3 regions of the Lactobacillus sp. ESL0260 genome follow, and region 1 is predicted to be linked to each of the others. Evidence: predicted binding sites of a transcription regulator. Region 1 holds the regulator's gene; each other region holds the start of a gene.
What was found. Region 1 encodes HrcA, which represses chaperone genes, less so after heat shock. Its sites were predicted from a motif close to TTAGCACTCNNNNNNNNNGAGTGCTAA; they were not measured.

Region 1 (11,171 bases):
AAGTCAAGATTAGAAAATGGTAATTCACAATCATAATAGCGAATATTTTGATTATAAATTCCTTTAAAACTTTTCTCGAAAGTGGCACGCAATGAAGTTATCTTGTCTTCTGTCATTGACAGACCACAGGCAAAGTCATGACCGCCAAATTTGAGAAACAGTTTATCTTTCAAAGGTTCTAATGCATTAAAAAGATTAAAACCGTCTACAGACCTCCCAGAACCTTTTATGATTCCCTTGTCATTTTTAGTCAATACTATAGTTGGTTTGTGAGTTTTTTCTACCAGTTTATTGGCAACTAATCCTAAAACGCCTTCATGAAACTTAGGATTATATAAAACTAAGGTTTTCTTTCTTTCCCAGCCATTATTTTTAATTTGATTGAGACAGGAATTGTAAACTTTACTAGTTAAATTTTTACGTTTAGCGTTTAATTCTTCAATTTTATCTGCAATCTTTTCTGCCTCATCATCAGTTTCACACAAGAGAAGGTCTACAGCTAAACTGGCATTATCCAGTCTGCCAACCGCATTCAGTCTTGGTGCAATATTAAAACCAACATCATTTTCGTCTATGTGTCCCATTTGTAAGCCAGCTTTTTTTATTAGAGCTCTCAAACCTGGTCGCTCAGTTTCGTTGAGCATTTTAAGGCCCCGCTTGACGAGAATGTGGCCTTCCCCTGAGACTTTAACCATGTCACCGATTGTACCAATCATTGCCAGCTCCAGTAATTCTGGCATTGAATCTTGCATCAAGGCTCGGCTAATTGTATAGGCTACTCCAGCGCCGCAATAGTCATCAAACGGATATTTTTGTCCGGGGTAATTACAATGAACTAGGGCATAACTTTCAGGCAATTTATCTTGAAATTTATGGTGATCAGTAATTATTGTATCAACACCCATACTTTTAGCATAGTCTACTTCTTCAACCCCTGTAACACCATTATCAACAGTAATAATTAGTTTCGTACCGTCTGCTACAATTTTCTTGTAGGATTCAAGATTTGGTCCATAGCCATCTTTAAAGCGATCAGGAATAAAGAAATGAACATCGGCTCCTAAAATTCCCAGCGTCTCCATCATGATACTGGTGGCAGTAATACCATCTGCGTCATAATCACCATAAATAGTAATTTTTTCACCTGCATCAATTGCCTGGTTAATCCTTGTAACAGCTTTTTGCATATCGTGCATTAAGTAAGGGTCTGCTAAATCGTCTTCAGTTGCATTAAACCAAAATGCAAGTTTTGCGTCAGTATTTATTCCGCGCAAAGAAAGCAGCTTAGCCGTAATCGGACTAAGCTGATACTTTTCAATCAATTCTGGAGCTAATTTTTCACCCTTGCGCTCACGCCATTCAATCATTAATTAATTCAGCCTTTTTATTTTCCTACTATTTTGAATTTAAATCATCATCATTCATTTTTAAAACTGCCATAAAAGCATCTTGAGGAATTTCAACATGCCCTACAGCCTTCATCCGCTTTTTACCCCTCTTTTGCTTTTCTAGTAATTTAGCTCTTCTATCAGGGTCTCCCGTATGAATTTTCCAAGTTACATCCTTGCGGTATGGCTTAACAGTGGCACGCGAAATTATTTTAGCACCAATTGCTCCCTGAATATCAACCTCAAAGTTTTGCCGCGGAATTAATTTCTTAAGCATCGAGGTCATTTGTCTTGCTCTATTTTGTGCTTCATCCCGGTGGGCTATGAAACTTAAAGCATCAACAACTTGCTTATTTAACAGAATATCAATTTTAACTAAATCTGTTGCGCGGTAACCCGTAATTTCGTAATCAAGAGAAGCATAACCCTTAGTAGAAGACTTCAAATCATCAAAAAAGTCATAAATAATTTCAGCCAATGGCATATTGTAAATTACGTTAACCCGATATTTGTCTAAATAGTCCATTGTCACAAACTCGCCTCGTTTGCGTTGACATAATTCCATCACAGGACCGACAAAATCATTCGGTACCATTACTTCTGCTTTAACAAAAGGTTCCTGCACTTCCTTATATTCACCTGCAGACGGTAAATCAGAAGGATTATCAATTACTTTGGTCGTACCGTCATTCATAATTGCATGATAATCTACAGAAGGGGCAGTCATAATCAAGTCTAGGTTAAATTCCTGTTCAAGTCTCTCCTGCACCACATCCATGTGGAGTAAACCTAAAAAGCCACACCTAAAGCCAAAGCCTAAAGCGGTTGAAGTTTCAGGTTCAAATTCTAAAGCAGCATCATTGAGCTGCAATTTTTGCAAAGCTTCTTTAAGATCATCATATTTAGAGTTGTCTACGGGATACATACCAGAATACACCATTGGTGGTATCTGCCGATACCCAGGTAATGGCTCAGCTGTGGGATGTTCCGCTGCAGTAATTGTATCACCAACACGAGTTTCACGAACGGACTTGATGTTAGCCGTTAGGTAACCAACATCCCCCGCAATCAGAATATCCTTTTTAACTGGATGTGGACTAGAAACTCCCACTTCAGTTACTTCATACTCTTTACCCGTATTCATGATTTTTATTTTATCGCCAGGTTTAACCGTCCCTTCTTCAATCCTGACAGAGAGAACTACCCCGCGATAGTCATCATACTTAGAATCAAAAATTAATGCTTTAAGTGGGTTTTGCAAATTACCCTGCGGTGCCGGAATGTCTTTTACGATTCGTTCAAGCAACTCCTTAATGCCCTGACCAGTTTTACCAGAAACTTCAACAGCGTCGGATGCATCAAGTCCCAGCATTTCTGTAATTTCTTCTTTAGCTTGCTCTGGGTTAGCCGAAGGCAAATCGATCTTGTTTATTACAGGCAATATTTCTAAATCATCATCAATTGCCAAGTAAGTATTTGCCAAAGTTTGGGCTTGTACGCCTTGCGAAGCGTCGACTACTAAGAGCGCACCTTCACACGCAGCTAAAGAACGTGAAACTTCGTATGAAAAATCCACGTGTCCTGGTGTATCAATTAGATGAAAAATGTAGTCTTCGCCATCTTGAGCATGATATTTAATTTCAACCGAGTTCATCTTAATGGTAATACCGCGTTGGCGCTCAAGCGGCATGTCGTCTAACATCTGATTTTTTAATTGGCGTTCAGATACTGTATCGGTCAACTCTAAAATACGGTCCGCAATCGTTGATTTTCCATGATCAATATGAGCAACAATGGAAAAGTTGCGAATATGTTTTTGATAATCTTGTAATTTTGTTATGTCCATAAATAATTTGCACCCTTTACTCTATCTTTATTATTATAGCAAATTCAACAGACTGTATAAAACGAATTAAGAAACATGACAAAATTAAAGAGCTAATTCCTTTATATTTTAGGAATCAGCTCTTGTTCAAATTGCCAAAAATGTTAATAATACTTGACTATACCGTGCTTATCAGGTTTTCCATTTTTTGCAAAAAGTTTCATATATTTATGAAATTCTTTTTTTGCCCATTGAGGTGCATCCGCCGATATAGTTATCCCGGTATCATTTTTATTCCAATATTTATAACCCTTAGGACATTCTAACATTGCAATTTTTCTTCTATTTTAATCAAAAAGATCTAATCAGTGAAGTTATGATAACGTAATTATCACTGCAATTTTTCTTTTAGCCTTTCAAAAAATCCTTTTTCTTGCGGCATTATTGACCCTCCACCTGCTTTGACAAAATCAACTAGAGCCTGTTTTTGCTTCTCATTAATTGATTTTGGAATTTGAACTTGAACGGTGGTAATCTGATCGCCGTTACCGTTGCCACGCAAATACGGAACACCTTGTCCGTGGATGGTAAATTTCTTATTTGGTTGAGTACCTGCAGGAATTTTTAGCTTCTTTTCGCCGTGTACAGTTTTAACATTAATCTCATCGCCTAACGTTGCCTGGGCAAATGAAATTGGAACGGTCGTATAAATAGTTGTACCTTTACGCTCAAATTCCTTTGATGGTTTAATCCGATAATTGATGTACAAATCACCGTAAGGACCACCATTTTTACCAGCTTCGCCTTGACCTTCATAACGCAATTGCTGGCCATTGTCTATTCCAGCAGGAATATTAACTTCAATGGTATTCTTACCGTCAATTACGCCATTACCATGACAAGTTTGACATGGATGTTCAATAATTACACCTTTTCCATGGCATTTGTCACAAACAGCTTGCTGTCGAATCATACCTATCAGGGATTTTTGAGTGATAGTCATATAACCTGAGCCATTACATTTATCACAAATTATCGGATGTGTGCCTTTTTCAGCACCATTGCCCCCACAAGTTGGGCAGGTTTCACTCCTAGTATAGGAAACTTGTGTTTTCTTACCCGTAATTGCATCCATAAAATCAATAGACAACGTATAATCTAAGTCCTCACCGCGAGTTGGCGCCGTGGGATTTACATGTTGTTGATTGGCACCTGTGGCACCACCGAAGAAATCATTAAATATATCGCCAAAATCACCGAAGCCCCCAAAGTCACTGTATCCTTGACCAGCACCGCCAAAACCTCCTTGACCATTGACTCCAGCTGAACCAAATTGATCATATTGGGCTCTTTTTTGCTTGTCATGTAATACTTCATAGGCTTCGTTAACCTTTTTATATTTTTCCTCAGCACCAGGCTCATGGTTTAAATCGGGGTGATACTTCTTGGCAAGTTTGCGATAAGCAGAGGTAATTTCTTTGTCACTGGCATTGCGATCTACTCCCAGCACTTCATAATAATCTTCTTGTGCCATCTATAAGCTCCTTAACCTTACAAAAGAAAAGAACTACTTTTCCTGGCAGTTCTTTTCTAATTTATTCAATTATAAACCCTTTACTTATCTGGGTCTACCTTATGAAATTCACCTTCACCTGCAGAACCATTATTACCATCTTGTGAACCAGGATTTTGTGGTCCGGCTTGAGGTCCAGCTTGTCCTTGTGCACCTTGAGCTCCACCATTAGCTTGGTACAATTTGACTGCTAAGTCTTGTGCAACCTTGGATAATTCATCTTTCTTAGCTTTCATTTCATCCAAATTGTTGTCTTTTTGAGCTTTCTTTAAAGCATCAAGTGCATCTTGAACTTTCTTAGTATCATCATCAGAGACTTTGCCTTTGACATCTTTCAAGGTCTTTTCAGTGGAGAAGATTAATTGATCAACTTCATTACGTAAGTCGACTTCTTCTTTCTTCTTCTTATCCTCTTCCGCATGTTCTTCAGCTTCTTTTTGCATCTTCTTAATTTCTTCATCAGATAAGCCGGATGAACTCTTGATAGTAATCTTTTGTTCTTTACCAGTTCCCATATCCTTAGCAGAAACATTAACGATACCGTTCTTGTCAATATCAAAAGTAACTTGAATTTGTGGTACACCACGAGGGGCTGCAGGAATATCAGTTAATTCAAACCGTCCTAAAGTCTTATCATCGGCAGCCATTGGGCGTTCACCTTGCAAAACGTGCACATCAACAGCTGGTTGATTATCAGCAGCAGTTGAGAAAATCTGGCTCTTTGACGTTGGAATAGTTGTATTCTTTTCAATAAGTTTGGTAAATACACCACCCATTGTCTCAATACCAAGTGATAATGGGGTTACATCAAGTAAAACAACATCCTTAACGTCACCTGAAATGACACCACCTTGAATAGCAGCACCTAAAGCAACAGCTTCGTCTGGGTTAATTGAGTGATCAGGCTCTTTACCAGCCCACTTCTTAACTGCATCCTGTACGGCAGGAATTCGAGTAGAACCACCATTTAAAATGACTTTATCAATGTCATTAACTGTTAAATCAGCATCTTTTAAAGCATTATCAAATGGGATCTTAGTCTTTTCAACTAAGTCAGAAGTTAATTCATCGAATTTTGCCCGAGTTAAATCGGCTTCAAGGTGCAATGGGCCAGATTCACCTGCAGAGATAAATGGCAATGAAATATGGGTTGCTGAAACACCAGACAAATCTTTCTTCGCCTTTTCGGCAGCATCCTTTAACCTTTGTAAAGCCATTTTATCTTTAGAAAGGTCAACACCATTTTCATCTTTAAAGTTCTTAATCAACCAATCAATAATCTTGTTATCGAAGTCATCACCACCAAGGTGAGTATCACCATTAGTTGAAAGAACTTGGAACACACCGTCACCTAATTGCAAAACGGAAACATCAAAAGTACCACCACCAAGGTCGTAAACTAAAACTTTTTCGTCTTCAGCATCTTTGTCAAGACCATATGCAAGGGAAGATGCAGTAGGTTCGTTAATGATTCTCTTAACATCAAGGCCGGCAATTTTACCAGCATCCTTAGTAGCTTGACGCTGAGCGTCATTAAAGTATGCAGGTACAGTAATAACAGCATCGGTTACTTTCTCGCCCAAATAATCTTCAGAGAATTTCTTGATATACTGCAAGATCATTGCTGAAATTTCCTGTGGTGTATAAGCTTTATCACCAATTTTGACCTTATAATCAGTTTCGCCCATGTGACGTTTAATAGAAGAAATAGTATTGGGATTGGTAATTGCTTGTCTTTTGGCAACTTCACCTACTTGGATTTCTCCATCTTTAAAGGCAACTACTGAAGGGGTAGTGCGATTTCCTTCTGGGTTAGTAATAATTTTGGGTTCTTTACCCTCCAAAACGGCAACTGCTGAGTTAGTAGTTCCGAGGTCAATTCCGATAACTTTTGACATTGATATGCTTCCTTTCAATTATTGTGCTACAACAACCATAGCTGGTCTTAAAGTACGATCTTTGTACAAGTATCCCTTTTGTAAAACTCGTACAACATGATCTTTTTGATCATCATTTTCAGCTGCAACGGTTTGAACAGCTTGGTGTAAATTGGGATCAAATTTGACACCTTCAGCTATAATTTCACTGATACCGTGATCTTTCATCGCTTTAACCAGTGAATCAAGTGTCATCTGTACACCTTTTTTAAGCTGTTTTGATGCTTCGTCATCGACTTTAGTAGCTAAAGCTCTTTCTAAATTATCCATCGCTGGCAAAACATCTTTAGCTAAGGATTGAGACTCATATTTGATAAGCTGCGCTCTTTCTTTATTGTAGCGATTTTGCATATTTTGCATCTCAGCTTGACTGCGCAAATACTTATCTTCCAGATCGTCTTTTTCTTTTTGCAATTGAGTCAAATTACGCTGCAATTTACTTTCCAAAGACTCTGGTTTCTTTTCTTCGTTAGCCTTAGTCTTAGAATTTTCTACTTCTGTCTTTGACTTTTTATGCTCATCTTTTTTTGGCTCTTTTTTTGAGTTTTTACTATTATTTTCTTCTTTACTCACGGCTAACCTCCTTTATTTGAATCTACCATAATAATCAAGTAATTTTTTAGATAGTTCGTTTCTGAAATACTCGAGTAATCCAATCACCTGAGAATACGGCATATTATCAGGGCCAAGTAAAGCAATTATGCCCTTTCCATGAGAGCCAACGCTGTACTCTGCCGTAAGCAGACTGTAATCCTTTAACAAATCATTTGATAATTCGGATCCTAAACTAACTCGAACCGGATACCTGTCGCTTTTCAAATTTTGCCTATTGTCCAAAATACTGGAAATCAAATCATTATGCTCAATCATTTCATAGAGCGATCTTAAGTTTGAAATATCGTCCAGAGAAATGTTGTTAAGCAGGTTAATCTGGCCATCAACATAGGTTTGCTCACTGGCAGCATCGTTAATAACATCCTCGACCAAATTAATCAGTTCAGAGACATGAGCAACTTTAAGTTTATTGCCCAAAGTCTTTTTAAGATAGTCTGGAGTAACTTGATCTAAAGTTTTGCCCACCAGCTGATCGTTAATCATGCGCACAGCCTGTTCAATTTCATCACCATTAACATTATAAGGTAAAGTATAAACCTGGTCATGAACGTCACCATCACTAGTTCCTAAGACAGCCATAATCTGTCTGTTAAACAATGGCACGATACGAAAACCAGTAATAGTTAATTCACTATTTTCAGGACCTTCCGCAAATGCTGTGTAATTGGTTAGATCCGATAAAATTTTTACAGCTGCCTGAACGATGTCGTTAACCTGATGAAACGGTTGATCAAGCTGACTAATGATTCGCTTATATACAGAAGATGAAATTTGTAAAGGTTCAACCAAGTTGTCAAGATAGTAGCGGTAGCCTTCAGTTGAAGGTACGCGGCCACTGGACAAATGAGTTTTTTCAATCAAACCCTTATCTTCTAAAACAGCCATTTCGTTACGAATAGTAGCACTTGAAACCTTAATAGGCAGTTGATTCATAACAGTCTTGGACCCAACAGGATCATGTGTCTGCGTAAAATCATTGATAATTGTTTTTAAAATTAATTCTTGACGTTCGGTCAACATAAATATCGCCCTCACTTTTAGCACTCAATCTGATTAGGTGCTAACAATTTATATGATACTAGCTTTTAGCAGAATGTCAAGTTGAGTGCTAACTTTTTTCTTAAAAAACGTCAATCATTTTTTAGTATCATTAATTAATTCATCGCAGCAAAATAATTTTTAATTTCAGCCTCGTCTTGACTCATTTGTTGTGTTAGCTCTTTTAAATTTGCAAATTTAATTTCACCACGGGTATACTTATACCATTTAATTACCATTTCCTCATTATAGGCTTCCTGATCAAAGCCAAATAAGTTTGACTCAATATAAAGCTTTTTCCCCTGATTGATAGTCACATTATAGCCTACACTTGTCATTGAGTCATACCACTTACCACAAATCTTGGTTTTAGTCGCATATACGCCAATTTTAGGAACAGCCTTGTCTTCACTCCAAACCAAATTAGCTGTGGGAAAACCTAGTTTATGCCCATTGCGCAAACCGTGACCTACATAGCCTGACATAACATAGGGAAAGCCCAACAACTTAGCGGCTAATTCCATATTTCCACTAGTTATCGCTTTCTTGATTTCCGTAGAACCAATTTTTTGACCATCATAAGACTGCTTAGGGACATTAATTATATTGAACCTTCCCTGAGCAAACTTAGGGAAATTTTTCATATTAGCCGTGTCTTTAGGGCCATATGTGTAATCAAAGCCAGCAACTACAGTGTCTGCGTGTAATTGAACTATTATATTATCAACAAATTCCTGAGCCGTAAGTTTACTAAATGCCTCATTAAAATGCATCACCAACAAATAATCAACTTTGAGTTTTTGCATCTTGTATGCTTTTTCTGCAAGCGTATCTATGTAAGTAACTTTTTTATTTTGATAGACTTCTTTTGGATGACGATCAAACGTCATTACCACTAGTGGCAAATGTTTTTGCGTTGCCTTTTCTTTTGCAATTTTGATTAATTCTTGATGTCCGCGATGAACTCCATCGAAGAAACCTAAAGCAAGAATAATATTTTGGGGAATTATGTTTTCCTTAAAGGGGTATGTTAAATGGATAATTTCCATAATAAGACCTTCATTCACCTATTCATTTTGTAAAAGCATTAAATACGGGCGATAAATGGTACCATCTTTGCGATAAATTGCCTTAACTTTATTATTGTAACGTAATGCCACATTATTTGCATTCGTTTTCAAAGAAATAGCTACACCATTTTTAACTTTAGACCATAATTTTTCATCAAGATTCATTTGCACGTAATTTCTAAAAAAAGAATCAATTGGTTGAATAATTTGATCAATTAATTTAGGATCTTCGGTAATTTCAGAAAGTTTTACAGACTGACTAATATCAAAACCTGAACTAGATGTGCGGCGCAAACTTTTCATTACTGCTGGTATTTTCAGTTGGGTACCTAAATCATTTATTAAAGAACGAACGTAGGTTCCTTTACTACATTCAATTTCAAAGTCAAACATTTCTTGGCCTTTTTCTTTATCAAAGATAGGTTCATTTACAAGATTATAAGCAAAAATTTTAACTTGCCTTTTAGGTCGTTCTACCTCTATACCAGCTCGTGCATATTCATATAAATGCCTACCGTTAACCCTCACAGCAGAATAGATCGGCGGCACCTGTTCAATTTGTCCCACAAATTCTTGCATTGCATCTTTTATCTCAGTTGATTTGACTTTATTCGTGATCTTTTTGCTAGCTGTTATTTTGCCGCTAATATCGCAACTATCGGTGGCAAAACCAAGTATTCCCTGTCCGATATATCTTTTATTTTGAGTATGCATTAACTCAATTAGTTTAGTAGCCTGTCCTATTGCGACTGGTAAAACACCTGTAACATCAGGATCAAGAGTACCAGCATGACCTATTTTCTTAATGTGCAAGACTTTGCGTAATTGATAGACAACATCAGCACTCGTCATGCCTTTTTCTTTGTCTATCACCAATATACCATTTAACATTTTTCCCGTACCTTAACCATGAAAAAAGCGCCTAACAGCGCTTTTATTAATTATTTCGATTTTCATCCTGCTTTTTAACTTCAGCAATTAACCGATCAATTTTGCTACCGTATTTAACTGAATTATCTCGTTTAAATATTAATTCAGGAACTTTGTAGACAGTTAAGACTTGACCCAACAAATGCCGCATCATGCCCTTTGCCTTATTTAAACCAGCTGCAGCCTCTTCTTCCTTTTTAGCATCTTCTGAAAGAATACTGTAGTAAACAGTAGCATACGAGAGATCATTAGTGCATTCAACTGCTGTAATAGTAACGTCATTAACACGTGGATCACGAATATTTTTGCGCAAAATTTTCGTTAATTCACGGAGGATTTCTCCTTCAACACGACCAATTCTGTGTTTCATGCTTTCCTCCCTGTTAATTACTCAGGTTTGACTTCTTGCTTTTCAACGGCTTCCATCTCATCACCAATTTTGATATCATTGTAGCCCTCAATTGTTAAACCACAGTCAAACCCTTGTTTAACCATTTTAGCATCATCTTTAAATCTTTTAAGTGAAGCCACTTTTCCAGTATATATTACAACACCGTCACGAATCAAATTGATTTCAGAATCTTTTGAAACATAACCAGAATCGACAAAGGCACCAGCAATTGTTCCTACCTTGGAAACCTTCCAAGTTTCCCGTACAGTCAAATTGCCCACAACCTTATCTTCATAAGTTGGTTCAAGCATACCCTTCATGGCTGCTTTAACATCGTCAATAGCCTTGTATATGATGCTATACAGACGAATATCTACACCATCTGTTTCAGCTTGTGACTTTGC
Region 2 (11,171 bases), on a different contig from region 1:
ACGAGCATTAGGACACTTGTTGAAGGGAAAATACATAGTGGAAGATAAAACTACTGGAACAATTTCATTAGTTAACGACCCCGAAGAAGACAAAAATGAATAATTTAACAGAACAAGTTGAGGACTATTTAAGATATAGTCAAATTGAGCGAGGACTAAGTGCTAATACAATTACTGCTTACAAGCAGGATTTAAGCTCTTTCATTAATTTTTTGCAAAAGGAAAATTTAAGTTCTTGGCCGACTAAAGCAATTGATATTGATGCTTTTTTGGCCGAGCAACGCGATCAAAAGAAAGCAACAAGTTCTATTAGTCGTTTAATTTCAAGTCTGCGGAAATTTTACCAGTGGCTGGTAAGACAAAATATTCAAAAATTGAATCCTATGCTTGAAATAGACTCACCCAAAAAACGTCGACCTTTACCAGTTGCTTTAACCACAGTTGAAGTTACTGACTTACTTAAGCAACCTGATATAAAAAAGAAACTGGGTTTACGAGACCGTGCTTTACTTGAAACGTTGTACGCAACGGGCATAAGGGTGAGCGAATTAATAAACCTTAAATTTACCGACTTGCATGAAGAATTGAAATTAGTCAAAGTTTTTGGTAAAGGGTCAAAAGAACGGTTGATTCCTATTAGTAAAGTTGCTTTGTCCTGGATTAATAGTTACAAAGAAAAAGTACGTGATCCACTCATATTAAAAGTGGGAAAAAATACGGATTTTATTTTTCTTAACAGCCGCGGAGGTTCTCTAACTCGACAAGCTGTTTGGCAAATTATCAAGCACTACTGCAAGCTGGCAGGTATTCAGAAAAATGTTACCCCTCATACTTTAAGACATACCTTTGCTACTCACTTACTTGAAAATGGGGCTGATTTGCGTGTGGTTCAAGAGATTTTAGGCCACTCAGATATTAGTACTACACAAATTTATACCAATTTGTCCCAAAAACATATCATACAAGTTTACGAGAAAACTCATCCTCGAATTTAAGGTGATTAAATGTTAATTGAATGTAAAAATGACACGGAAAAAGTAGCAATGGGTTTGTTATCCTATTTACCGGATTTTAAAAATCTCGCAAATCTTAAGGATGAAATTCAATTAAATAAAAATAGTGCTGAATTTTGTCTATATCTTTATCGGTCTAAGGATCCTAATTTTATTGGTGTAATTGGCACGCAAGCGAATAAACAATTTGTTGTCATTCGCTACATTTCATTTGCTCCTGATTTTCGCAAAGCTAAATATGAAGCAAAGGCAGTACAAGAACTGGCCCAAATTAATCCCCAAAGAAGAATTACAGCTGTTCCTGAATATATTGATCTGATTAAATATTTAAAAAAGGACTCAAAAATATGAGTGCTAATCTTACTTTGGAATTACCCAATTTTGAAGGCCCTTTAGATTTGTTGCTGCACTTAATTAAAGTACAGAAAATTGATATTTATGATATTCCGATAGCCCAAATTACCAGCCAATATTTAGCCTATTTACATCAAATGCAAAGTCTTAATTTGAAAATTGCCGGTGAATACTTTGTCATGTCATCATTGTTGTTACGCATAAAGTCTCAATCACTACTGCCGCAAAATGATTTCATAGAAAATGATGAGGAACAGGAAGATCCTAGGGATGAACTCGTACAGCAGCTTATTACCTATTCAATATTCAAAAAAATCTCGGTTTACTTTAAAAAGCGTAACGAAAAGGTTCCCATTACTGCTGCTAAAGAGGAAAGCGTGCCGCATAGTAAAAAGATTCAGCCGTTACCTCGAGGACAAATTACTTCCACCGAATTGGCTAATACGTTTATTTTAGTATTACAAAGGATGAAGATCAGACAGCCAGATATTGTTTCGGTTGAGGTGAAAGAGGCCTCTGTTAAAGAGATGAGTACTTTTTTGCAAACCGAATTGGCAAAGTGCAAAAAGGTCAGTTTTTTTGCATGTTGTCAAAAAATGAAAACTTTATCTGATGTTATTGGTTTGTTTTTAGCATTGCTTGAACTTTGTAAAAAGCAAGAATTGCGGGTAACACAAAATAGAACATTTGGCGATCTGGACTTGGAAAGAATTGATAGCGATGATAACTAAAATTGCCCAGTTAGAGGCTCTATTGTATGTGGCCGGTGATAATGGCATTGAAAGCACTAATTTGTGTGAACTGCTGCAAGTTGACAGGCCTGCACTGCGCGAATTAACTAAAAGTTTGCAGGAAAAATTACAGAAAAATTCAGATTCAGGTCTACAAATACAGCAACTAAACGATTCTTATAAATTGACAACAAGGCCGGAAGTAAGCAAAGCAATTGAAAACTTTTTTCAAAAAGATCTAACTAAAAATCTTAGTCAGTCCGCCCTGGAAATATTATCGATTATTGCTTATAAGCAGCCTATTACTCGGATTGAAATTGATGAAATCAGAGGGGTAAATTCATCTGGTGCTTTACAAACATTAATTTGGCGAGGTCTTGTAAAGATAAATGGCAAAAAAGAGTCACCGGGACATCCTAATTTATACGTGACCACTGACTATTTTTTGCAGTATTTTGGTTATCAAAGTTTAGCCGATTTACCTCTAATAGAAGATTTTGAAGACGATAGTGTTAATGCCGAAGGAGAAATCGATTTATTTGCGGCTAAGGGTCAAGCAGATAAGAATATTGCTAAAACTCAAAAAGGAGAATCATAATGGTGTTAGAACGATTACAAAAAGTAATTGCTGAAGCTGGAATTGCTTCACGACGCAAGGCTGAAAAAATGATCACCGCAGGACGGGTGACAGTTGATGGTAATGTAGTTACAAAATTAGGCACTAAGGTGGATACATTCAGTAACATTACTGTTGACGGTGAACCAATTGAGCGGGAAAGTTTGCACACTTATCTTTTCTATAAACCGCGTGGCGTGGTATCGACTGCCAGTGATGATAAAGGCAGAAAAACCGTTGTTGACTATTTTAAAGAATTACCTTACCGCTTATATCCGATTGGCAGACTAGATTATGATACGTCAGGTTTACTCTTGATGACCAATGACGGAGAGCTTGCAAATTTATTAATGCATCCACGCAATAATGTAGCCAAAGTATATGTTGCTAAAATTACGGGTGTACTTTCTCCTGCAGAAATTAGTCAGCTTACCCATGGAGTAAAAATTGATCGTCATAGATGTGCTCCAGCTAAAGTTAAAGTAATTAGAACTGATCGCAAAAAAAATAGCCAAATAGTACAGTTAACTATTCATGAGGGGCAGTATCATCAAGTAAAAAGAATGTTTAAGGCCGTTCATCATCAGGTTAAAAAATTAGCACGTGAAAGATACGCCTTTTTAACCTTAGATTCTCTGATTTCCGGAAGCTTTCGCGAATTATCCCATGAGGAAGTTGACAGATTAAAAGACGTAGATTAAGATGGTATTTGAAAATTAAATAATAAGTTTGTTGTCTTCATGGCAGGGTGAAAATCCCGACCGGCGGTGAGAGTCCGCGACCCACGTAAGTGGTGGAATCTATTGTGATACCGATAGTTAAAGTCTAGATGAAAGAAGACAGACTAAACTAAAAGCCAAGATCTTTAGCTTACTTTTACTCGGTCTGTTGCTAGGAGCAGCAGACCGAGTTTTTTTGGAGGTAAGAATTTTGCAAAGAAAAGGCAGAAATAATTTGGTCAATATTGTAGCTTATACTTTAATTGGAACAATTGCATATGTATTAATGCTTTTGGAAATACCATTGCCTGTCACTAGCTTCTTAAAATTTGATTTTTCTGATGTTGTAATTACAATTGGTACTTTTTTATTTGGTCCGTTACCCGGTATTTTCATCGCGTTTGTGAGAATGCTAATTAATTTAATATATAAAGGTTTTGCTCTACCAAGTTTAGTGGGTCAATCTGCGGCCTTTTTAGCATCAATTTCATTTGCTTTACCGTTTTATTATTTGACTAGAAATATCAATAAAGATGAAAAGAGTTTTACGAAAAAACATTTAAAACCAATTTTAGGTATAGTCCTTGGCATTATAGCAATGGCTTTTGTTTTGTCAGTTTTAAATGCTCTGGTCCTAACACCTTTTTATGCAGCAACTACAGTACCCAATTTGCCAACTATTCATGGTTATTCAGGTTTACTGGCATTTACTGAGAAAGTGTACTTGGGCAAATTGCTTCACATTCCTTCAATGAGTGCCTACATTTTTGGCATTATTGTGCCGTTTAATTTATTAAAAGGCGCAATAAATGGTACGGTTGTTTACTTACTGTTTGAAACTGTTTTGAGAACAATCAAACCATTTGTCAGAAAAAACTTTAATTTAAAAAACTAAAATAAAAAATTATGAAATCGGTCTATTAAATGACCGATTTTTTTATCCACTTAAATGTTAAATATGCTAAAATTAAACAGGTTAGGTAAGGAGGCTTTTTAAGATGACTAATAATCCTAAGGGACCATATCAACATTATAAACGTCCACAAAAAACAAGAGTTGAAGCGTACAACTCTGTTTCTAAAGGTTGGATTGTACTCATTGTTTTACTTATAATGATACTAATTGGCCTTGTTCCAGTAGTACATCATTTAGCAGCGAATAATAGTTCAAGTAATAAAATAGTTAAAGTACGCAAAACTCATAAAAAAGCTGCTAAAAAAGCAAAAACTAAAGCTTCTCCTGCAAAAAACAAACTTGTCGAAAATAAAACTAAGAGCAAGCCGAAAGCAGAACAGAAAGCTAAGGTTAAGCCAAAAAGGAAACACGCAAAAACTAAACCCAAAATTAAACAATATATAGTTCAAAGTGGAGATTCTTTAAGTAGTATTGCTCGTCGTTTTAAAATTTCTGTTGGTCAGTTAGCTGAGTTAAATCAACTTGACCCTAACAGTCAGGTGGATATCGGACAAGTATTGCGTATCAAATAATTTAGAAAGGATAGGGACTGCAGTCCCTTTTTTATTGAATGCAAATAGCAATTGACGGACCAGCTTCAGCTGGAAAAAGCACAGTAGCGAAGATTATAGCTCAAAAATTGAACTTTACGTATATTGATACGGGAGCAATGTACCGCGCTTCTACCTGGTTAGCACGTGAACACAAACTTAGTTATAGTGATGAAAAGGGCATATTGGCTGCCATTGATAAAGAAAAAATTGAACTAAAAAGCGAAAATGGCCAACAAAAAGTTTTTGCCGGTGAAGAAGATATATCCCAAGATATACGTACGCCGGATATTTCTGCTCACGTTTCTCAAGTATCAGCTTTAGCAGGTATCAGAGCCAAAATGGTCAGTTTGCAAAGACAAATGGCCGGTCAGATGAATGTAGTGATGGATGGTCGTGATATTGGGACCACGGTTTTGCCAGAAGCTGACGTTAAAATCTTTTTAGTTGCGTCTGCTCATTCTCGAGCTCAAAGAAGAATGCTTGATTTTAAAGAAAGAGGAATTAAAACTAACCAATCCCTTGAAGAAATTGAGCAAGACATATCGGAAAGGGATTATAAAGATTCGCATCGTAAAATTTCACCATTAAAGAAGGCACATGATGCTATTGAAATAGACACAACTTCTATGACTATAGACCAGGTAGTTAATGCAATCTTATCTGAAATTAAAAAAAGTCAAAAAAACTATAAAAAAAGGGTATAAAACAGTAGAAAAATATCAAACTTTCATTTAGAATTAGAGTATGATATTGGGAGGTAAATAATGTCAGAAAACAGTAATCAATTTTTAGATGCATTAAAGCAAATGCAAGGAGTTGAGGTCGGAGATATTGTAGATGTTGAAGTCTTAGACGTTGAAGAAGGTCAAATCGATGTTGGTGTTGAAAATGCCGGTATTGAAGGTGTAATTCCTCGTCGTGAATACACTTCAGATCGCAACGTTGACCTACGTGAAGCAGTTAAACCAGGCGATAAGCTCAAAGCTTTAGTTTTAAGAAAAGCCGGCGGAGATAAAGAGAATGGTGAATTCTTCTTCTCAGTTACCCGCTTGAAGGAAAGAGAAGCTTACGATGAACTGCAAAAAGATTTTGAAGCCGGAAAGACAATTGAAGGTACAGTTACTTCTTCAGTTCGTGGTGGTTTGTTAGTAGATGTAGGCACTAGAGGATTTTTACCTGCGTCATTAATTTCTAACCGTTATGTTTCAGATCTTAAGCCATTTATCGGCAAAACTATGAAACTTAAAATTACTGAAATTGATCCAAGTAAGAACCGCTTAATCCTTTCTCACAAAGATTTAATTGAAGAAGAGCGCGAAGAAGCTTTTGACAAGGTTGCATCACAGTTAGTTGTGGGTGATGTTGTTGAAGGCAAGGTTTCCCGTTTAACTAATTTTGGAGCTTTCGTTGATGTTGGCGGTGTTGATGGTTTAGTCCACATTTCCGAGATCTCATATAAACATGTTGATAAGCCAAGCGATGTTTTAAAGGCTGGTCAAGATGTCAAAGTTAAAGTAATTGGTATTGATGATGATAGACATCGCATCTCCCTTTCAATTAAGCAAACTGAACCTTCTCCTTTTGAACAAGCTACAGCTGACTTACACGAAGGCGATGTGTTTGAAGGCGAAGTTAAATCTTTAACTAACTTCGGTGCTTTTGTTGAAGTTGCTGATAATATTCAAGGTTTAGTTCACGTTTCTGAAATATCATATAAACACGTAGACAAGCCAAGTGATGTTTTAAAGGTTGGTCAAAAAGTTAAAGTCAAGGTCTTAAACATTGACCCTGGTGAGCGTCGCATTTCACTTTCTATGAAGGCTGCTGAGCCAAAGAATTCTGAAAATGAAGGAAACCGTTCACACAGTTCATATAACCGCAATTCAGTAAATAAAAAATATATGAACAATGATGACAGCGGCTTTGCTTTAGGTGACATCATAGGTGACCAATTAAAAGATCGTCGTTAATTTAAATAAAAAGCCGACTCTTAAGTCGGTTTTTTTATTTGTAAAAGGAGGCTGAAAAATGGTTTTACCCGTAGTTGCAATTGTAGGACAGCCTAATGTTGGTAAATCAACGCTTTTCAACCGGATTATTAATCAACGGTTAGCAATAGTTGAAGATAAACCAGGCGTGACTCGAGACCGTAATTATGCGCAAGCTGAATGGTTAGGGCACAAATTTGATTTGATTGATACTGGTGGAATAACCTGGGAAAATAGTAATATCGAAGAAGAAATAAGAGCCCAAGCTGAAATAGCAATTGAAGAAGCTGATGTAATCATCTTTTTAACTAATGTCGCTAATCACGTTACAAATCTTGATGAGCGCATTGCCCAAATGCTTTATCAAACTAAGAAGCCAGTGATTTTAGCTGTGAACAAAGCTGATAATCCTGAGCAGCGGATGGACATTTATGATTTTTATAGCTTAGGTTTTGGCGATCCTATTCCTGTTTCAAGCGTGCATGGCACGGGTATTGGTGATTTGCTGGATCAAATAGTGCAAAGTCTGCCGAAAGACTTGGAGCAAAATGAGCAGGAGCAAATTTCTTTTAGTGTAATAGGTCGTCCTAATGTAGGAAAATCATCAATTGTCAACCGTCTTGTCGGTGAAAAGCGTGTAATTGTTAATAACGAAGAGGGAACGACCCGCGATGCAGTTGATACCCCTTTTGAAATAGATGGTACTAAATTTAGAATTGTCGATACAGCTGGTATAAGGCGACGCGGAAAAGTTTACGAAAAGACTGAAAAATACTCAGTAATGAGAGCAATGGGTGCAATTGAACATTCCGATGTTGTCTGCTTAGTACTTGATGCTAGCACAGGTATTAGAGAGCAGGACAAGCATGTTGCTGGGTATGCCCACGATGCTGGTAGAGGGATTATTATTGTTGTCAATAAATGGGATTTGCCTAAAAAGACAAGTAACAGTGGCAAGGATTTTGAACAAATTATTCGTACAGAATTTCAATATCTTGATTACGCTCCTATTTTATTTGTTTCAGCAAAAACGGGGCAAAATCTGGTGAAAATTCCCGAATTGGTTCGAAGAGTTTCTCATAATCAGCAACAAAGAATTAAATCCAGCGTGTTAAATGACCTCTTACTAGAAACCAGCAAGTTAGTTCCGACGCCTATGATTAAAGGTAAAAGATTACGCGTTTACTACATGACACAGGTATCCACTAATCCACCAACTTTTGTCGTATTTGTCAATGATCCGGAATTAATGCATTTTTCATATCAGCGCTTTTTAATTAACCAGTTAAGGGAAAATTTTGACTTCTCCGGCACCCCTATAAAAATTATTGCTCGAAAAAGAAAATAGTTTGTATCTACCAAAGACACAAAAATCACATTTTTAGAGGTAATTGCTTGTTGTATCAAGGGTTTTGTGCTATTTTGAAATCAAGGAAAAAAGTGATGCTAATAATCATTTATTCCCTGTTCCTCTATTGAGGAATTAAATAAGGATCTTACTAAGAGATTCAAGTTACAGGAGGTGAATTCCCAATGGCAAATAAGGCAGAATTAGTCACTGAAGTTGCAGCAAAAGCTAAATTAACTAAAAAAGATGCAGCTACAGCAGTTGATGCAATTTTTAGTTCAATCCAAGAAGATCTTGCTAAAGGCAAAAAAGTACAATTAATTGGCTTTGGTACTTTTGAAGTACGTAAGCGCGCAGCTCGTAAAGGACGTAATCCACAAACAGGCGATGAAATCCAAATTCCAGCAAGTGTTGTACCTGCATTTAGACCTGGTAAAGCTCTTAAGGAAGCTGTTAAATAGCTCAATGACTTTATTTAAAAGGTGGTGGCTTAATTCGCCATCATCTTTTTTGTTTGATATTATTTATAGGTGTGATTGACCTGATCGGCAAAAAATAAAATAATGGAGGAATGAAAAATGAGCTATTCTGAAAAGCTGCTTGACGCAATTGAGCGGCAAGATTTTTCTCAAGAAAAGTCATTATTACAAAAAGCCTTGGACAAAGATAAACCAGAGATTTTAGCATCACTGGCTGAGAATTTGGTGGGATTAGGATTTACCGATCTAGCAAAAGAAATTTATCGCAGTTTAATTGCCCGTTTTCCCAAAGAAGACTTATTTAAAATTTATTTAGCTGAGATATTATTAAATGATGGTCAAGATGATGATGGCTTAACTTTGCTTTATAATGTTACTCCTGGCTCCTCTGCCTATCTCGACAGTTTGCTTGTTCAAGCTGACTATTATCAAACTAATGGTCTACTGGAAACGGCCTATCAAAAACTGCTAGAAGCTGAAAAAATTGCACCTGATGAAGATGTCGTGAAGTTTGGGTTGGCAGAATTAGATTATCTAAGTGGCCATTATGAACAAGCACTTTCGAGATACCAAGATTTGTTGAAACGTCATCAAACATTTAGTGAAGTCAATTTAAATGACCGTCTGTTTCAAACTTTAGCCAAATTAGGACGTTATGAAGAGGCAGGAGAAGTAATTGCTAAAAATGGCAATGATATTCTTGATATTGACAGTAAATATCAGGCTGCCTTAGTAATGTTAACACTACATAGAGACGATCAGGCAATCAAGTATTTGAACGAAGTAATCGATCAAAGTCCTGATTATGTTAATGCCTATAGGTTGTTAACTACGGCATATGAGCATAAAAATGATAATGAACAAGAATTACGCTCAGCGCAATTAGGAATTGCGTATAACGAACTTGACCCCGTCCTTTATCAAAAAGGAGCACAAGCAGCTGTAAAATTGAATGACTTAGATACAGCTAGAAATTTATTACAAAAAGGAATAAAAAAACTTCCTGAAAACTTTGATTTGCGTTTGCAGCTATCTAATCTTTACGTTAGAGAAAACGACAATGAAGCAAATATTGCTCTTTTTGCCCAGGTTGACGCTGAAGATTTGGAACCACAGGTTCACTGGAATTTAGCACTTTCTTACCAAAATTTAGATCAAAGTGCAAAAGCAAAAAGTGAATTTTTATTAGCCTATCCTGAATTTAAAAATAATAGTGCTTTTTTAAAACAAATGCTACTATTTTTTAATACCGAACCTAATTCCCAACATATCGTAAGAGAATTATTAGAAGCATATCTAAAACTCGAACCCGAAGATACTGAGATGCAGGAAATGTATGATGAATTATTGTCATAATTGCTCAATTAATATAAGTATCTGGATTTTTTTAAAAAAGTTTTGTAATCATCCACCTTAGATTTAATAATTTAAAAAGGCAAATTAACTAGTTACGAAAAACTTGAGTTATTTGCCTTTTTTAAATCTTTATGCTGCTATTTCCTAATCAGCAGGTGGTGGCTTTTTTGTTTATAAGTAAAGCCTTCGCCTAAAACCTCATGAACTTCAATAACACTGACAAATGCCTTGGGATCTTCAGCAGCTATTAATTCTTTTACTAGGGGAATTTCTCTGGGAGAAACTACTAAGTAAATTACTGGTCTTTTAGTTTTTTTATAACCACCACGAGCCTCAAGATAGGTGAAGCCGCGATCCAGCTTTAAGTCAATCATTTTTGCAATTTCTTGATAATGATCAGAAATAATAAGCAGACCACGTGCAGAATATGCACCCTGTTGAACTGCGTCCATAACACGTGACAGAATAAACGCGGCTACTAGCGTATACATGATATGTTTGAGGTCTAGGTACGTTAATGAAGATAATAAAATAATGGTATCACAAAACAGTAGAACTTTGCCAGAAGATATGCCATATTTCATTTGAATAATTCTGGCGATAATATCTGTACCACCTGAAGTGCCATTAAAACGAAAAACTAACCCTAACCCAATGCCAGAAAGGGTGCCTGCCAGAATTGCTGACAAGAAGAGGTCGTGTTCTAGGTTTAATTGAGATATAATAGGAATTAAGCGCCAGAACCATAGGAAAAAGGACAGCCATAATGTTCCCCATATAGTATAGGCCAATAGTCTTTTGCCCATAAAACGGTATCCTAAGATGATTAGCGGTATATTAAGCAGCAAGGACGATAATCCCATGTTAATGCCCCAGAAGTGTCTTAATAGCAAGGTAATACCGCTAATACCACCATCTGTGAGTTTATTTGGTACTGAAATCATGTCAAGGCTGAGAGCATAAATCGCACAGCCAATCATAATCATTAACAGTTCCATGATGCTTTTTTTGTTAATTTTTTGCATAATAAAAACTTTCTTTTCTAAACCATTACCTTTA
Region 3 (11,171 bases), on a different contig from region 1:
TCAAACAATTGATCATCAATATAGACTTTTGCTTCTAATGTATGCGATACCCGTTTGACTGCAGATTCATTTAAGGCCAAAAAATGTTTCTTTTCATTCGCTTCGGTTAAAAGTTCTACTTCTAAAAGCGGATAATTGGCAGATTCCGGCTCTCTTAAAAGTAATGCATCTACCATTTTATCTACTTCCGGGCCACGCCAATCAGTGTAAAAACCTAAGTGCCCAGTGTGGATACCAATAAAGCGAATAGAACTAATTTGATTTTCATAACGGTGAAAAGCATTGATTAAAGTACCATCACCTCCGACAGTAATGACAACATCGGGGTATTTAGCATCAAAAACAATGCCCTCTTTGGCTTCCAACAGTTTTCGCAAGTGCGCCACAACTTTTAGCGTTTCAGGATTGGTGTTATGGGCAATTGTAATTCTCATTATTTTTCCTTACCCTTATTTTTGGTAAAAACCTTTTGAGCTTCCTGCACTTCATCTTTTATTAAAGACATTTCTTCATCAAGTTTATATGCTGTTTCCGCAGTAGATTTTAGTCTTTTAGAAATATCTTCTGGATAAGAACCTTGATATTTATAATTAAGAGTGTGCTCAACAGTAGCCCAAAAGTTCATAGCTAAAGTTCTGATTTGAATTTCTGCCAGCAACTTTTTAGGACCATTTGGCAAATAAACCGTATAAGAAATAACCATATGATAGGAGCGATAGCCTGAAGGTTTGGCGTTTTTAACATAATCACGTTCTTCAATGACTTCCATATCATCACGTGCATGTATTAAGTCTACCACCTTATAAATATCATCGACAAATTGACAAACTATCCTAATACCTGCAATGTCCTGCATATCGGTTTCGATCACGTCGAAACTGATTACACGCCTTTGCATCTTTTCTTTAATTGAGTCGACAGTTTTAACCCTGCCAACTACAAATTCTATTGGGGAATGTTCCCCTTTCGTTAAAAAACTTTGTCTTAAAGAACGAAATTTCACTTTCAATTCTCGGACGGCCTCTTCATAAGGCCATAAAAAATTATCCCAATCATTATTCATAGAAATAACCCTTTCTCAAACAGCATATCCATTTTAACATAAATTATATGATAGCAATTTCATATGGCTAATAGCTTTAATAAAAGAAGCCGTTTTTTTCGATACAGCATATATAATCCCTTGTTTGATAAAGTTTTTTCTTGCATATTAAAGCTTTTAAGATTATGATAATTTTATTAATTCAGTATAGCCTATATCTTGATAGTTTTGCTGTCTTTTCTATAATTACGCAGAAACAGCAATTTTGACAATATGTCAATAAAAAAACTATACTTTCTTAATTAGTAGCATGGAACAAAAAGTAAATTCTATCACTGAATTTGGATGGGGAATTATTATGTCGAAGAATAATGAAATTGAAGCAAAAATTATCCTGCCAAAGACAATCTATCACAAGCTTTGCCATGATTTTGCTCCAAAAAGCTGTTTTAAACAGGAAAATTATTATTTTGATACCAAAGATGGTTTGCTAAAACAAAATCAGATCAGTTGCCGCATTCGTCTTTTTGCTGATCATGCAGAACAAACACTTAAAGTTCCAAATAATGATCCCGTGCAGCACCAGTTTCATGAAGCAATCGAAATTAATGATGAGCTAAAACTAGCTGAAGCTAAAGCGCTGGTAAAAAAGGGGAGCAAAAATTTGCCAATCACTTTTAAATATACCATAGGAGACTACCTAAGCGAGCACTTTTCAGACCAATTAAAGCTCAACTTGCAAACTTTCAGTAAAACTAAGCGTATTTTAGCAAATGGTCCTGAAAATTGTGAATTAACATTTGATGATAGTACCTATCCTGACAACTATGAGGACTTTGAAATAGAGATTGAAAATCCTCATCCCCAATTAATTGCCCAAGTTCTGTTAGACTTAAAAAAGAAATATCATTTTACGCAAAATTCTGCTAATACTAATCAAGCAAAAATTGCACGCGCTTACAAGCATCGTGATAAAATATAGTCTAATGAGTAAATTTCTAAAAAGGATAGATAATTAGATTTACAAATAATCAGTATTGGAGGAGTCTGATCATGTTCGAAATTTTTCTCTTTGTCAATCCCGTTGGCATTTACTGCTATAACACAGAAGTTTTAATTCAAGATGCAATCGCTGAGCTTAATATCAACTCTTCTTTTAACTTCGTTCCTATCATTAATTCAAAAGTTATCAAAGAAGATATTATCAGAAGAAAAAAGAGCGGCCAAAGAATACTAGATATCCCGCAGTACACAATTGCTTCATTTCAAGCTTTACGAAATTACCATGCAATTAAGTTCGAATATGGCAACAAAAAGGCTCGAGCCTATCTAGTTGCTTTACAACAAGCTATCAGTGGTGATTTTAATAAATATTCTGAGCAATTACCGCGAAAAATTGCTCAAAATTTAAATTTAAATTTTGATCGTATTACAGATCGCAGGATTGCTCCTTATGTAGATAATTCCATTCGCCAAGATAAGGAACTTGCCCATCAGTTTAATGTTTGTAACATTCCTACAACTATTATTTTTAATGAAAGCGGCAATTACAGTGGAGTAATGCTTGAAGGGATTTTGGCTCATGATAAGTTGATTCGACTTTTTAAAAATACTGGTTGTATTACAAAGGAAGACCAAGATTATTATCCTGCTAGGCACTTACGCCTGATCTAAAAATTTACTTGCATTATCTGGCGAATTAATTTTACGAAAATTGCTAAATACCCAAGGCGGCAAATCATCAATGGTTTGCCGTCTTTTATATAAGTTATTTGCAATCTTCATGCCATTAAGACTTTTTTGCATAAGCTGCATTTTTAGATATTGTTTTTGTTTTGCCGAATCAATATGGTATTTCCGTAAAGCTGGCCTAAAGTGCCACAGCTTTTTTAGTCCCTTGGCATTTATAGTAAAATTCTGTTTCTGCCAATGAATTTTATTAGTCAGCGGCTCAAGCAAAACGTTATATTTCAAACTGATAACTAGCTTATCAGGATTAATTTCCAAATAATAATCATGCCAAGGTTTATTCCTTCGAAAAAAGATAAGTTGCGATTTTTTGATGTATTGTCCTAAAAAATGTCTCTTTCCCACTATCCAGATATCTTTCACGCCTATTTGCCGATATAAAAGATGACGATGACGAAATTCAGATTTGTTGAGCGGAGCACATTGAATTTCAAATGCTAAATTTGGGCTTGCTAAGATATCAGCGCGTAATTGACCATTAGCTAATTGAACCTCCATCTGTGCGTTAAAATGGGCTGCTCTTAAAGCTGTGGTCAATAAGCTTTTACTTTGTGCATGCTCTTTATTTTCTCCACTTAAATTAACTTCACTCGGGATATGCTTAAAATAGGGTGTTTTACTATTATTTATCAGCTGGACTTCTCGATAACACTGAGGACAAAAATATTGCCTTTTTATATTCTTTTCACTTTCACTTATCCGAGCTTCTGCTACAGCTAAAACTAAAACATTATTCAACAATGCCGCGTACATAATCATCACCTAATAATAAGTACGCAAAAGGGGCAGGATTTTACCTGCCCCCTTTTATTTTGCTATCTGGCATTTCAATTAATATCACTAAAATAATCTTGCAGCTTCTCTAAAGCTTCATGCGCTATCAAACATTTGCCATTAATGCGCACACGAGCCATTTCACTAGCTTTAACTTTAATACCATATTCATTTGCAATGGCCCATGCATCTGCCGGCTTTATTTCCAAGTAATCTTGATCAGTAAAGATTAACTCTAAGTAAAATTTACCGCGTTCAAAATAAAGACTGGAAGCCAAATCGTCTGCTTGAAGACTATCAGCCAGTTCAACTACCTGATTGAGGTCATTAAAACTATATGCCTGCTTTTTTTGCAGTTTCCAAAACTCTTTCTTCACCTTGGGGTGACCAGAAATTGCAGAACCAGTTGATTCGTCTTTATCACTTTCATCTTCCTCAGGCTCTAAGTCGAGAAAAGACTTGCGAACATCATTCGTCTTTTTATTATTGTCAGTAAAATTATTATCAAATAACTGGGCCAGGTTATTCTGATCTTTGGCCGTAACTTTAGTGATGAGTAAATCAAGCCCACCATTATTAGGCATTACTTGAAAAGTAACAGGTGCATCTTGACTAAAAGAATGATCTGTATCAATTTCATCTAAAATTGAATAAAAGAAATGCTGGATTTTATTTTTATCACCCAGTAAATCCAAAACTTTAAGACCACGATTTGCTAATTCTTGTTTACCTATTCTCACGCGAATCGTATTTTTGTTTATATGATCTACTTGCATGAGTTCTCACCTCCATCAGATGCTTTGTTCTATTGTAGCGTACTTTACTCATAAAATAAAAGCGTTAGTTTAAAAAACCAACGCTTTTATTTTAAACTTACCTGATTTATAAGTCAGCTATCTTTTGCATTTCTTCAAGTTCGAGACGGCGTACTTTTCTAGGTAAAAAGCGCCTAATCTCATCTTCATTATATCCAACCTGTAAACGACGGTCATCCATAATAATAGGACGTCTTAACAAACTTGGATTCTTTTCTACCAGATCAAGCAATTGATCAATTGACATGTCATCCAGATTAACTTTAAGTTGCTGAAATGCTCTTGAACGAGTTGAAATAATTTCTTCGGTACCATTTTCAGTCATGCGCAAAATTTGCAACAATTCATCTTTTGTTAACGGTTCAGAAAAAATATTTCTTTCCTTAAAAGGAATGTCGTGCTTCTTTAACCAGGCCTTCGCTTTACGACAAGATGTACAGCTTGGAGAGATATATAAATTTACCATATATTTCACGCTCCCTTAATTAGTATCTATATAATTATATCATACTACTTCCTTTTTGTAAGTAGTTTTTTCAACTAATTTTATTATTATAGTATCTTTTAAACGTGAATATTCTGTGAACTTTTTATCAAGAAAAAATAAAGAAATAAAAAAGAATACATAATTTTTTGCTAATGTATCCTTTTTTTATTATTATTAGTTATTTACTTTCTTCATTAAGTCACTAACCAATTTCTCATTTTCTTCAGCAGTTTCTGAAACATAACAAGCTTTATTGGCTAATTCCTTAATATCTGCAGTATTGAGCTTCTTCATTAAGCTTCTAATACGCAAAATTGAAGTTGCACTCATTGAGTACTCGTCTAAGCCCATTGAAAGCAAAATTGGAAACATGGTACTGTCTCCGGCAGCTTCGCCGCACATGCCACACCAAATGTTGTTTTCATGTGCTGCATCAATCGTGTGCTTAATTAAACGCAAAACAGATGGGTTTGCCGGTTGATAAAGGTAAGAAACATTATCATTGCCCCTATCAGCGGCCATTGTATATTGAATTAAGTCATTAGTACCAATTGAGAAGAAATCAACTTCTTTAGCAAATTGATCAGCTAAAACTGCAGCAGCTGGAACTTCAATCATCATTCCCACTTCTAAGTTTGTACCAATCTTAACGCCCTTTTTAACTAATTGCTCTTTTTCTTCACCCAAAATTGCTTTAGCCTTGCGCAACTCATTCAGAGTACCAATCATTGGGAACATAATGCCTAACTTGCCATAAGCTGATGCACGCAATAAAGCACGAAGCTGTGTCCGGAAAATCTGTTCATTTTGCAGTGAGAGTCTAATGGCACGCACACCCAAGAATGGGTTCATTTCTTCTGGTAAATCCCAATAATCAAGGTGCTTGTCACCACCAATATCCATGGTTCTGATAATTACCTGCTTACCATGCATACCTTCAATGACTTCTTTATAGGCTTCAAATTGCTCATCCTCAGTTGGGAAGTCCTTTGAATCCATATATAAGAATTCGGTTCTGTAAAGACCAACAGCTTCAGCACCATTATCGTTTACACCCTTCATGTCATTTGGTGTACCAATATTAGCAGCAATTGTAAACTTTTTACCGTCTGCAGTAACTGAAGGCTCGTTCTTTAATTTTTCCCACTCAGCTTTTTGTTGCAAAAAGTCAGAACTCTTCTGTTTATATTCAGCAACTTGACTGTCAGTAGGCTTAACAACTACATCACCGCTTAGACCGTCAACAGCAATCGTGTCGCCGTTTTCAACATCCTTGGTAATTGAATCAGTACCTACAACTGCTGGCAATTCAAGTGAACGTGCCATAATAGCAGAATGCGCAGTTCTTCCACCGATATCAGTAACAAAACCCTTAACAAATTTTTTGTTAAGTTGGGCAGTGTCACTAGGAGTTAAGTCATGAGCAACCACAATCACTTCGTGATCAATTGAAGCTGGGTTTGGTAATTCCTTGCCCAACAAGTGAGCCATAATTCTCTTAGAAACATCACGCACATCAGCAGCACGCTGCTGCATATAAGTGTTATCAGTCATTCCTTCAAAAATACTGATAAACTTTTGGGCAGTTTCGTCAAGTGCAGCTTCACTGTTAACTTTTTGCTCCTTGATTTCGTTTTCAATGGCACCAGTAAATTCAGGATCGTTCAAGATCATAAGGTGAGCTTCAAAGACTTGAGCTTCGTCTTCACCTAAACTCTTCTTTGCACTATCACGAATTTTTTCAACTTCAGCAGTCGATACTGAAATTGCCTTCTTATAGCGTGCTAATTCACTTTCAACGTCGTTAACAGTGGATTTTGAAAATGAAAGATCAGGTTCAACCAAGAGATAAGCTGGTGCTACAGCAATACCATCACTAGCAGCAATTCCTTTTAATGTCTTGGTCATTATTCAGCTAAGCCCTCTTTTTTCATAGTCTCTGAAATAGCGTTAATTGCATCTTTTTCGTCGTCACCATTAGCACTGATAGTAACATCAGCATTTTTGCCAACACCAAGTGACATAACGCCCATAATTGACTTTAAATTAACTGACTTGCCATTGTACTCCAAATTGATATCTGAACCAAATTTAGAAGCAGCTTGTACTAGCAATGTAGCTGGACGAGCATGAATACCTGTTTCTGCAACAACATGAAAATCGCGTTTTTCCATTATATATATCTCCTTTGAATTCAAAAAATCAAACCGGTAATAAATACCTATTCGCCTACTTAGACTATCATTTTTTTGTGAATTAGACAACATAAATGTAACAGTTTACATCATTAAACTTCAGATTTTGATTTTGAATAAATTATTTTACCACCTCGCAATGCTTTCCCTGTAATATTTTGCCTTTTTTCAAAAGACCTCAATGCTGCTTGAAATTCAAAAGCATTTTTTGGCTCAACTTCATAGTGATCGAGTTCGCCATTCGCTAATTGCACCAGAATTTTTTGAAAATCCAAAATTATCACCACTTTTTAGTCAATCTTGTTTATGCAATCATCTGATATTGCACCCATATTTTATCATATAAGCGTTACTTACAAATAATAAGATTCAGGTTTTAGCACTTGATTATTGCGAGTGCTAATTATATAATTTAGTAAACTGATATGAAAGGCGGTAATACAATTGCTTTGTCAAAACTGTCAAAAACGACCAGCTTCCATTCATCTTTTTGCAAAGGTTAACGGACAAAGTCGTGAAATTAATTTGTGTGGACAATGTTATCAACAACTTAAACAACAAGGAAATATTAATATGAACAATGATAATAACGACTTCTTTGGTGATTTCAGCGACCTGTTTAATTACAACGGCAATGCGGGAAATCCAGGTGACCCCAGGATGGGCAATGGGAATCCAGGAAACGTCAATAACGGCAACAATGGTGCCGGGGGCGGACGCTCACTGCTTGATCAGTATGGAACCGATCTAACCGCTCTAGCAAGAAAAGGGAAAATTGACCCAGTTATTGGCCGCGATAAAGAAATTGCTCGTGTCATTGAAATTCTAAATCGCAGAACAAAGAACAACCCTGTTCTAATTGGTGAAGCCGGTGTTGGTAAAACAGCTGTAGTCGAAGGCTTGGCCCAGCAGATTGTCGATGGCTCGGTACCTGCCAAGCTGCAAGATAAAAGAATAATATCACTAAATGTAGTTTCTTTAGTTCAAGGTACAGGTATTCGTGGTCAATTTGAACAACGAATGCAGCAATTACTTAAAGAAGTACAAGGCCATGATGATATCATCCTCTTTATCGATGAAATTCACGAAATCGTTGGTGCAGGCAATGCCGAAGGTGGAATGGATGCAGGCAACATTATTAAACCCGCTCTTGCTCGTGGTGACCTGCAACTCGTTGGTGCTACCACATTAAAAGAATACCGGGAAATTGAAAAAGACTCTGCTCTGGCAAGAAGATTCCAGCCCGTTGATGTTAAAGAACCTTCTGTTGCAGAAACAATCCGTATTTTAAAGGGTATTCAAAAGCGCTACGAAGATTATCACCATGTTCATTATACTGATGATGCTATCAAGGCAGCAGCAGAATTATCTGAGCGCTACATTCAAGACCGCTTTTTACCTGATAAAGCCATTGACTTGTTAGATGAAGCAGGTTCAAGAATGAACCTGACAATTCCTTATGTCGACAAGGAAAAAATGAAGGAACGAATTGATGCGGCTCAGAAATTAAAACAAGAATCCCTCAAAAATGAAGATTATGAAAAAGCTGCATACTACCGTGACCAAATCGAAAAATATAACAAGATGAAGGATCAAAAGGTTGATCCGGACAAATCTCCTATTATTACCAGCAAGATCATGAACAAGATTGTTGAAGAAAAAACCGGCATCCCTGTTGGTGATTTACAAAAGCAAGAAGAAAACCAGTTACAAAACTTGGCACCAAATCTTAAAGCGCATGTTATCGGTCAAGACAAAGCCGTTGACAAGTTGGCACGGGCAATTCGCCGGAATCGGATCGGTTTTAACAAATCTGGTAGACCAATCGGCTCCTTCCTCTTTGTAGGACCTACTGGTGTAGGTAAAACCGAATTAGCTAAACAACTGGCTCGGCAAATGTTTGGTTCAGAAAATGCCTTAATTCGCTTCGATATGTCAGAATATATGGAATCATATTCTGTTTCCAAGTTAATTGGTTCAGCACCTGGTTACGTCGGTTATGAAGAAGCCGGACAACTAACAGAACGAGTAAGACGTCATCCATACAGTTTGATTTTACTTGACGAAATTGAAAAAGCTGATCCAGCTGTTATGAATCTTTTCTTACAGATTTTAGATGATGGCCGCTTAACTGATTCTCAAGGTAGAACTGTATCATTCAAGGATACGATTATCATCATGACCTCTAATGCTGGTCAAGGCATTAAGAACACCAGTGTTGGTTTCACTGCTGAAAATTCTGCAGATCAACCAGATTCCGCCAGAAGTTCAATGAGTCAATTCTTTAAGCCAGAGTTTTTAAACCGGTTGGATGATGTGATTGAATTCAACGAACTGACTAAGGATGACTTAATAAAAATTGTTAATTTAATGCTTGACGATGTAAACAGCATGGTTAAAAACCAAGGAATGCAAATTAACGTTACCGAGGATGCTAAAAAGAAATTAGTTGATGAAGGATATAGTCCAGATATGGGCGCAAGACCATTGCGTAGAACCATTCAGGAAGAAATTGAAGATAAAGTTGCTGACTATAAACTTGATCATCCTGCAGTAAAGAATTTGCTGGCAAGTGTTTCTGAAGATAAGATTGTTATCAGTGAAGATGAGAACACTATTAATTCTGCAACTGACACAACTAATATTTAAAGACGTCATTTTTAAGCATGATTATTGCAAAATATAATAATCATGCTTTTTATTAAAGAAAAAAGTTTAGTTTAGTTGTATACTTAAATTAAAAAAAGAACTACTAGAAGAAACGGGTGAAATCCATGCATTTAATAGATGTAACCAATAGTTATAAGGACCTAGTTCACAGTCAACTAAATACGACCAACGTAAATTATGTCAAAGTTTACTCTCTAGGCAATACCTCCGTTATCTACACCGAAAGTGATAAAGCAATCGGAATTGTCTTGGAAAATCACAATCGTCGTGTTCGTAAAGATGAAACGGACTTTGTTATTAAGCGACTTGTTAAAGAAAAAAATCCTTCATATATGTTGACATTTGATAAAAGTCAGCATGTAATTGAAATCCATATTGACAAATAAAAAAACTGGCTTAAAGCCAGTTTTTTGTTTACAGTTTACAGTTTTTCAGTCAGTTTAACATCTGGATATTTATCCTTGAAAAAACGCTCTGCAAATTGATTTTCAAACAAGAATAGCGGTTGGCCGTAACGGTCTTTTACTAGTAAATTTCGACTGTTAGCCATAGCCGGATCTAGCTGCTCAGGGTCAATCCAGCGTGCTACTCTGTGACCAATATTAGTCATTTCAACATCAGAATTATATTCATTTTTCATTCTGAATTTAAAGACCTCAAATTGCAGTTGCCCAACAGCACCCAAGATATACTCATCAGTCTGATAATTCTGGTATAACTGAATTGCACCTTCTTGAACTAATTGAACCATACCTTTATGAAATGATTTCTGTTTCATTACGTTCTTAGCAGTAACTCGCACAAAGAGTTCAGGAGTAAATTCTGGCAGTGGCGGATAAACCACTTTATGTTTGCCAGCATAAATACTGTCACCTATTTGGAAATTGCCAGTATCATACAAACCAACAATATCTCCTGCTACCGCATCTGAAACCTGCATTCTCTCACTAGACATAAATTCAGTAGCATTATTGAGACGAATTGGTTTACCAGTGCGAGCCAAAGTTACATCCAGTCCCTTTTTAAACTCGCCGCTGCCAATACGCACAAAGGCAATCCGATCACGGTGGTGTGGATTCATATTAGCTTGAATTTTAAACACAAAACCGGAAAATTCCTCATTATCAGGAGCTAAGTCTTCAGTGTCGTTAACTTTATGACCAGCTGGTGCAGGAGCCATTTTAACAAAACTCTGCAAAAAAGTTTCAACCCCAAAATTAGTTAAAGCGGAGCCAAAGAATACTGGTGTCTGATCGCCTTGAGCAATTTTTTGTAAGTCAAATTGATTTCCAGCTTCTTTAATTAAGTCAATTTCTCCTAATGTATCTTGAAATTGGGGATTCTGACTAAATGGTTCACTAGCCGGCAATTTACCGTCTTTATCTAGAGGCAAAAAGCGATCAGGACCATCCTTGCGATACATTTCAACCTGATTATGA

Region 2: a site for HrcA is predicted at 4,372-4,398, ahead of F5ESL0260_RS04515 (LysM domain-containing protein). Genes of this name have one in related genera too.
Region 3: a site for HrcA is predicted at 7,439-7,465, ahead of F5ESL0260_RS03195 (ATP-dependent Clp protease ATP-binding subunit). Genes of this name have one in related genera too.

Annotation. Positions count from the first base shown of each region.
Region 1 covers NZ_REHO01000011.1:87,063-98,233, forward strand. The annotation lists gene recJ (single-stranded-DNA-specific exonuclease RecJ) at 1-1,364, opposite strand, end outside; gene lepA (translation elongation factor 4) at 1,396-3,234, opposite strand; gene dnaJ (molecular chaperone DnaJ) at 3,605-4,747, opposite strand; gene dnaK (molecular chaperone DnaK) at 4,828-6,684, opposite strand; gene grpE (nucleotide exchange factor GrpE) at 6,703-7,296, opposite strand; gene hrcA (heat-inducible transcriptional repressor HrcA) at 7,309-8,358, opposite strand; gene ribF (riboflavin biosynthesis protein RibF) at 8,493-9,425, opposite strand; gene truB (tRNA pseudouridine(55) synthase TruB) at 9,444-10,337, opposite strand; gene F5ESL0260_RS05315 (ribosome-binding factor A) at 10,384-10,746, opposite strand; gene infB (translation initiation factor IF-2) at 10,764-11,171, opposite strand, start outside.
Region 2 covers NZ_REHO01000010.1:157,754-168,924, forward strand. The annotation lists gene F5ESL0260_RS04480 (S1 RNA-binding domain-containing protein) at 1-103, shown strand, start outside; gene xerD (site-specific tyrosine recombinase XerD) at 96-995, shown strand; gene F5ESL0260_RS04490 (reductase) at 1,005-1,364, shown strand; gene F5ESL0260_RS04495 (ScpA family protein) at 1,361-2,098, shown strand; gene scpB (SMC-Scp complex subunit ScpB) at 2,088-2,696, shown strand; gene F5ESL0260_RS04505 (pseudouridine synthase) at 2,699-3,415, shown strand; FMN riboswitch at 3,445-3,559, shown strand; gene F5ESL0260_RS04510 (ECF transporter S component) at 3,642-4,328, shown strand; gene F5ESL0260_RS04515 (LysM domain-containing protein) at 4,432-4,920, shown strand; gene cmk ((d)CMP kinase) at 4,959-5,645, shown strand; gene rpsA (30S ribosomal protein S1) at 5,706-6,911, shown strand; gene der (ribosome biogenesis GTPase Der) at 6,970-8,277, shown strand; gene F5ESL0260_RS04535 (HU family DNA-binding protein) at 8,463-8,738, shown strand; gene F5ESL0260_RS04540 (tetratricopeptide repeat protein) at 8,856-10,112, shown strand; gene F5ESL0260_RS04545 (YitT family protein) at 10,250-11,137, opposite strand.
Region 3 covers NZ_REHO01000007.1:105,065-116,235, reverse strand. The annotation lists gene F5ESL0260_RS03245 (NAD kinase) at 1-434, opposite strand, end outside; gene F5ESL0260_RS03240 (GTP pyrophosphokinase family protein) at 434-1,063, opposite strand; gene F5ESL0260_RS03235 (CYTH domain-containing protein) at 1,401-2,024, shown strand; gene F5ESL0260_RS03230 (DsbA family protein) at 2,096-2,716, shown strand; gene F5ESL0260_RS03225 (competence protein CoiA) at 2,702-3,544, opposite strand; gene F5ESL0260_RS03220 (adaptor protein MecA) at 3,619-4,341, opposite strand; gene spxA (transcriptional regulator SpxA) at 4,448-4,846, opposite strand; gene ptsP (phosphoenolpyruvate--protein phosphotransferase) at 5,042-6,775, opposite strand; gene F5ESL0260_RS03205 (phosphocarrier protein HPr) at 6,775-7,041, opposite strand; gene F5ESL0260_RS03200 (hypothetical protein) at 7,155-7,337, opposite strand; gene F5ESL0260_RS03195 (ATP-dependent Clp protease ATP-binding subunit) at 7,507-9,711, shown strand; gene F5ESL0260_RS03190 (DUF1827 family protein) at 9,837-10,118, shown strand; gene F5ESL0260_RS03185 (peptide chain release factor 3) at 10,154-11,171, opposite strand, start outside.